3 regions of the Sphingobium sp. HDIP04 genome follow, and region 1 is predicted to be linked to each of the others. Evidence: riboswitches for the same ligand, from Rfam matches in the RefSeq annotation. Region 1 holds a riboswitch; each other region holds the start of a gene.
The links. A riboswitch is a leader RNA that binds a small molecule or an ion and turns the genes downstream of it on or off. The one in region 1 is predicted to bind cobalamin.
Positions count from the first base shown of each region.

Region 2: linked by a shared signal. The riboswitch ahead of L286_RS37465 (DUF1636 domain-containing protein) and the one ahead of L286_RS37310 (HoxN/HupN/NixA family nickel/cobalt transporter) in region 1 are both predicted to bind cobalamin.
Region 3: linked by a shared signal. The riboswitch ahead of L286_RS37010 (TonB-dependent receptor plug domain-containing protein) and the one ahead of L286_RS37310 (HoxN/HupN/NixA family nickel/cobalt transporter) in region 1 are both predicted to bind cobalamin.

Region 1 is NZ_ATDO01000094.1:11,033-13,290, reverse strand. Features, by position in the region: gene cobW (cobalamin biosynthesis protein CobW) at 1-137, opposite strand, end outside; gene L286_RS37310 (HoxN/HupN/NixA family nickel/cobalt transporter) at 134-1,207, opposite strand; cobalamin riboswitch at 1,360-1,586, opposite strand; gene L286_RS37305 (hypothetical protein) at 1,744-1,986, opposite strand.
Region 2 is NZ_ATDO01000095.1:488-2,745, forward strand. Features, by position in the region: partial or broken gene cobT (nicotinate-nucleotide--dimethylbenzimidazole phosphoribosyltransferase) at 1-457, opposite strand, end outside; gene L286_RS37465 (DUF1636 domain-containing protein) at 454-861, opposite strand; cobalamin riboswitch at 1,056-1,246, opposite strand; gene L286_RS37470 (MgtC/SapB family protein) at 1,239-1,871, shown strand; gene L286_RS37475 (acetyl-CoA C-acyltransferase) at 2,022-2,258, shown strand, end outside.
Region 3 is NZ_ATDO01000089.1:2,996-5,253, reverse strand. Features, by position in the region: gene mobA (molybdenum cofactor guanylyltransferase) at 20-559, opposite strand; cobalamin riboswitch at 639-852, shown strand; gene L286_RS37010 (TonB-dependent receptor plug domain-containing protein) at 1,025-2,258, shown strand, end outside.

The DNA of each region.
Region 1 (2,258 bases):
TCGACGCCGACATCGCCGAATTCGTTGATGATGAGGGCGAGGCGACGACCGCCCGCATGTTCGATGAGGTGACGGATCAGCGTGGTCTTGCCGGCGCCCAGAAAGCCGGTGATGACGGTGGCGGGGATCTTCTTCACGCGGGATTTCCCTGTGCTTGGTGGCCGGCGATGGAGGCGACCTCGATCTCGTCGAAACCTCTCCAGCGGTAGATGGCCCAGCTCAGCAGCCAGCAGGCGGCGAACAGGCCGATGATGACGAAGCCCAGGCTGTTGAAATGATCGCCAAGGTCGGCGGCCAGGGTCCATGCGCCGCCGCGGAGGCCGAGCCTGTCGCCCAGCAGCGCCGCCGCCTCGATCCCGCCGATGAGCAGCGCGACCAGCGCCGACGCCAGCGTGATGGTGATGTTGTAGTAGAGCTTGCGGATCGGCTTCACGAACGCCCATCGATAGGCGCCCATCATCAGCGCGCCGTCCGCCGTGTCGATCAACGCCATGCCCGCCGCAAAGAGCAGGGGGAAGATGAGGACGGTCGCGATGGAAAGGCCGCTGGCCGCCTGGCCGGCGGACAGGCCCAGAATGGCGACCTCCGTCGCGGTGTCGAAGCCCAGGCCGAAGAGAAAGCCGAGCGGCGCCATGTGCCAGCTTCGCGTCACCAGCCGGAAAAGCGGCCGGAAGAGGCGCGACAGAAGACCCCGGCTGCCGAGCAGCATGTCCATGTCTTCATCGACATAGGCGCCGCCCCTTCGAACATGGTTGAAGGTCTTGAGCACTGATCGCAGGATGATCAGGTTCATCGCCGCGATGGCGAAGAGGAAGGTTGCCGACACGATCGTCGCAATGGTGCCGCCAATGGCTCCAGCGGCCTCCACCCGGCTCAGCGCATTGGCGGCGAAGGCGATGAGGACAGCGGCGATCAGGACGATGCCGCTATGGCCGATGGCGAACCAGAAGCCGACGGCAAGGGGCCGCTGGCCATCCTGCATCAGCTTGCGGGTCGCATTGTCGATGGCGGCGATGTGATCGGCGTCGACGGCATGGCGAAGGCCCAGGCTCCAGGCCAGCAGCGCCGTGCCCAGCATGACGGGGTCGCCGGCGAAAATGGCGAAGGCCGCGATCCAGGCGGCCAGATTGGCGGCGAGGAGCCCGGCGAACATGCCGGCGGCGCGGCGGCGCAGGCGGCCGGACGGCGCATGGGACGATATGGTCATAGGGACGATCCCCGTCGGCGTCTGCGAACCGGACGGAAGCCGCCTGCATGCCGGACGGACGCTCTTGCGCCCGGCATGCGGACAGCAGCTCCCGCTGCGTGAAGCGTCGCTCAGACGGAGGACCGTGCCGCGGCCATCCCCTGGACCATGGCAAGAGCGACCAGACGCAGGCAGGTTTCCTGGCTCGCGGGTCACGGCTTGGCGCATGGCCTTCCCAGGCCTCGCATGACTTAGCGTCCGGCCCAGTGGCTGATCCTGCCGCATGTGCGGAGGATCGCTATGCGTCTCGCTCGCCGCTTACAGTTGCAGGGACAGCCGCGGATTCATCACCGCATTCCCTATTAAGCCCCCTGAAGGGGCACCGGCGCGATCATGAAGGCCAGCCGAAACCGGCCTTCATGGGCGTGCATAGAGGCTGGGCGAGCAAATGGGAAGAGGAGCAATGACGACTTCTTCCGTCGGGCAGGGCCAACGCGCCGCTCCCGGCGAGGCGCTGGAGGCGCAGGACTCGCAGCGCCGGGGACGACGATCCTATTTCAATGCACCTCCGCCCTCAGCCGTTCGACCAGCTTTTCGATCTCCCACGGCTCCAGCACCCAGGTTCGCGTCTTGCGACCTTCGCGATGGACCGGCTGGGTCAACAGGATGCGCGCCTGTTCCTTCGCATGGGGCTTGAAGATCGCGAAATGCTGGGCGCAATCGCGGATCGTGCCGATGATCGGCGCCTTGCCGTCCAGGTCGATCATGGTGGCGGGCTGGTCCCAGGGCATGTTCAGCATGACGTCTTCCATTCTTCTATGATCGGCGCTGCAACTCGCTTGATCACTGGCGACCATAGCGGCGGATCGGCCGCCTGTATCGCCCAAAAACAAGGGCCCAACTGTCACTTTTCTGGTTTGCTCCTGGACAGGAGGCGGGCGAACATGCCCCTGCCCGGCGCGTTTCGCCTTGCGGCGCGGCGTCGGGGGGCGTTATGACGGCCCGATCATGCAAAAGGGGGCTTTGCACGGACATATCCGGCAGGGTTTGGGGGATAGGGCTTGAGCGTTTT
Region 2 (2,258 bases), on a different contig from region 1:
CTTCCGCCGCCGCCGCTCCGGCATTGATCGCGCTCAGGCAATCCGCCTCGCTCATGGCCGCCTCCGCGCAGATGTCGCCGGTCGGCCGTTCCAGATCGAGCGCGACGACGGCCAGTTCCGCGCCGCAGGCCTGGGCCAGCGCGTTGATCGCCGCGCCGCCATGACGGAAATTGGCCACCATCTGCGCCGTGACCTCTGCCGGGAAGGCGCTGACGCCCCGCGCCGCGACGCCATGATTCCCCGCGAAGATAGCGGCGCGGATGCGCTCCGCCCGGGGCCGTTCCCGCCGCTGCCAGCCCGCCATGAACAGGGCGATCTCCTCCAGCCGCCCCAGCGAACCGGCGGGCTTCGTCAGCACCCGCTGCCGCTCCGCCGCCGCTGCGGCAGCGCCTGCGTCCAGGGCGGGAAGCTCCGCCAGAGCGGCGGCAAAGGCGGCCCGGTCGACGAAGCGGATCATGAACAGACGAAGCCGTCGGGCGGCGTGCGGACGATGAAATGCCCCTTCACCCCCTGCGGCCAGTCGGCATAGCGCACCACGCCCTCCTCGCTTTCGGCGTGGCGCGCCGCATAGTCCAGTATCGCCCGCGCGGCTTCCTCATCGGGGGTGAAGTCGCCCAGCACATAGCCGACCTTTCCGGTCCCGCGCACATGCACCGCGCAATGGCGATCGCAGGCGAAGAGGCAGGGCATGTCCTGCACCGCGACAGCCGCATAGGCGGGATCGCCGTCGCGAACCCTGTGAAGCGCCTCGACCAGCAGGGCGCCGCCTCGCCGCCCTGCCGCATCCGCCCGCTGCTCCGCCGAAAGACGGCAGGTCGAACAGACGACCACCGACGCCCCAGGCCCGACAGCCCGCAGCATCAGCAATGGCCCCGCAAATCAGTCATTCCACATCCTCCAGCCCGGCGGCATGCGCCCCATCGGGAACCGGGCAAGGGAGGACAGGCCGGCACCAGGGCAGGCGACAGGACTCCCCCCCGCGCGGTCGCACCGGCAAGGCGATGGCTGTCGCTCGGCGAGGAGACCCCCGTTCGCCCGGCACACCCTGTCCGGTCGAAGAACGACGGCGTCAGGCAGGTCTCCTGGCTCGCGGGTCGATGCTGTCCGGCCGCCTTCTCGAAACCCTGTCGGTTCAATGGCGCGATGGCCGGAAGGCTCGCCGCTTACAGTTGCAGGGGCAGCGCGGGCATTTCACCCGACTTCCCTTTTCATCCCCTTGCAGGGAACCTGTCGCGCCAGTGCTGATAAAGCCGGCTTCGATCAATCGCAAGGCCGGAAATGGGAGGGTGGCGACGCGGTCGGGCCTCGGCTTCCGCTGCCGTCCGTCCTGGAGGGAACGGCAGCCGCCCTTCGCGGGTTTCATGGCCATGTTGGCCAACGATTTCGGCACCACGCTCGTCCGCCTTGTCCTTGCGACGCTGCTCGGCCTTGCCCTGGGCTTCGAGCGGGAACGCAACGGCCATGATGCGGGCCTGCGCACCCATGGCCTGGTGTCGCTGAGTTCGGCCATGCTGACGCTGTCGGCGCTCGAATTGGTGGAAGTGCACCCGGACGGGGATCCGATCCGCGTGGTTCAGGGACTTGCGCAGGCGATCGGCTTCATTGCGGGCGGCCTTATCTTCGTGCGCGGCGGGGATGTGCGCAACATGACCACGGCCGCCAGCCTGTGGATGGCTGCGGCCGTCGGCATCACGGCCGGGGCGGGCCAATATGTGCTCGTGCTCGTCGGATCGCTGATCGCGCTGATGCTGCTTTCCTTGCTCCTCCTGGTCGAAAAGCGCATCGCCCGGCGAAGCCGCAAGGCGGACAGGCTGGAGGGCGACGCCATGCCCAACCGGCGCGGTTCCGTGGTCCCGGATCGCGAGGGTTGAACGGCAAATCCGCGCCGCCTTCCCCGGCTGCGCGCCCGGCGGTATAGGAAAAGAGCGAACCGATGCGAATGGAAAATCAGGGTTGCGATTCGCCTGCGACGCCGCGCTTCGCCCCGTCCGGAATCTGCCCAGGCGCCTGAGGAAAGAAAAATGAACAAGGACATCATCATCGCGGGCTATGCCCGGACGCCCATGGGCGGTTTTCAGGGCGCACTGGCCAGCGTCTCCGCCCCGGAACTGGGCGCCGTGGCGGTCAAGGCGGCGGTCGAACGCTCCGGCGCCGCGCCGGAAGCCATAGACCGCATCTATATGGGCTGCGTCCTGCCCGCCGCGCTTGGCCAGGCGCCAGCGCGGCAGGCGGCGCTGGGCGCGGGCCTGCCTCAATCC
Region 3 (2,258 bases), on a different contig from region 1:
GCCGAACCCTTCGACAGGCTCAGCCCAATCGGGGAAGAGTGAAGCTTTCCAGATCCTCCGGCCGGTTGATATTGGGCAGCACGAACTCCGGCCGCTCCACGATCCGCGCCCCGGCCCGCTCCAGCCAGCCGTAAATCGACCGGCTATTCTCCTCGGCCAGATGCGCATCCAGCTCTCCCGCCAATGAAGCGGGCCAGAATCCCGCCAGTTGCTGCCCCTTCAGGATCGCCGCGCCGTCCCCGATCAAGGCCTGCGCCAACCCGTCCGGATAGACCGGAACGTCGCACCCCGTCGTCAGCACCGCGTCATAACCCTGCGCCGCCGCATGATGCAGCGCGGCGTTCAGCCCCCCTAACGGCCCCATGTCCGCCGCCGGCCGGTCCGCCAGTCCGATCATTCCCGGAACCCGCCGTCCGCAAATCACGACCGTCTCGACATGCGCGCCCAGCGCCCCCGCCGCATGATCCAGCAATGTCCGCCCATCGAGCATCGCCAAGGCCTTGTCGCTGCCGAAGCGGCTGGATCGTCCCCCGGCCAGAACCGCGCCCAGCAATCGCATTCCGTCCCTCCTCATGCCGCTTGGCATTGTCCTCGCTTTCCCTTATGGCGCGCGGCGCGGGCGGGGACAAACCCTCGCGCGCAAAGAAGATCGCGCCGGTGCCCCCAAAGGGCTGAAAACGGGAATGCGGTGCGGGCGGGAAACCGTCCTATTCCGCGGCTGTCCCTGCAACTGTAAGCGGTGAGCGCGATGCACTTCGGTCCATGGACCGGCCACTGGACGCAAGTCCGGGAAGGCGTGCATCGCTGCGTTGACCCGCGAGCCAGGAGACCTGCCGGCGCATGGTCGCTCTTGCCCTGGCCCAGGGGTTGGCCATGGCACGGTGTTTTCCGTCTGAGCGACGAAGCGGCGCAGGGCCGCATCGGTGCGGGGGAGGGCACTGGCGTCGACTTCCCCCTGCGCCGACCGCGATGAGCGGATGCCCTGAGCCATGAAGTCGCAGCGACGCTCAGGGAAACAGATATAATGTTGAAAGCCACCCTCTCTCTTGCCGCTTTGCTTGCGGCCGCGCCCGCCTTCGCCGCCGATGATGACGAGATCATCGTCACCGCGCTGGGCATCGAGCAGCCCCGCGACGAGGTCGGCCAGGCCGTCACCGTCATCGACGCCGACACCATCCGCACGCGCCAGAGCGTCAGCGTCGTAGACCTGCTGGCCACCACGCCGGGCGTGCGCTTCAATCGCAGCGGCAGCCTGGGCGGCGTGACCGGCGTTTCGCTGCGCGGCGCGGAAACGACGCAGACGCTGGTGCTGATCGACGGGGTCAAGGTCAACGACACCAGCGGCATCGGCGACATGTACGATTTCGGCAATCTGCTGACCGGCAATATCCGGCGGATCGAAATTTTGCGGGGGTCCAACTCCATCGCCTATGGCAGCCAGGCGGTCGGCGGCGTCGTCAACGTCATGACCGGCACGCCTGCCGCCGGTTTCGCGGGCAATGCATCGGTCGATTACGGCTATAGCGACACGCTGAACGCCAAGGCGGATGTTTCGGGCGGCAGCGGCATCGCATCGGGCGGCGTCGGCATCGCCTATTTCAACACCGACGGCATTTCCTCCGCCGCCAATGGCACGGAAAAGGACGGCTATGAGAATATCGCCGCCAACGCCAAGCTGAAGCTGGCCTTCACCGATACCCTCAGCCTCGACCTGCGCGGCTATTATATCCATGCCGATCTGGATACCGACAACGGCGTGTTGGACAGCACGGCGGACACCTCCAAATCCGATCAATATGTCGGCTATGCCGGGCTGAACCTGTCGCTGTTCGACGGCAGGCTCACCAACCGGGCGGCCGTGACCTGGTTCCGCATGGACCGCGACTATACATCCGCATTCGGCCCCTATGGCTATTCGGGCACCAATCTGCGCTTCGAATATGAGGGCGTCTATCAGCCGGTCGATCAGGCGAAGCTGGTCTTCGGCTATGAACATGAACGGCCCGACTATGACTTCTCCGGCTTCGGCTCGGTGGAAAGCCACAAGGCCGATGTCGACAGCGTCTATGCGCTGGCGATCTTGAAGCCCTTTGCGGGTCTGTCGTTGACCGGCGGTGCGCGGCGTGACGATCACAGCCAGTTCGGCGGCGCGACTACCTTCGGCGCCAATGCCAACTACACGCCCAACAACGGCGCGACCAATATCCGCATGAGCTATGGCGAAGGGTTCAAGGCCCCGTCCCTTTATCAGCTTTACG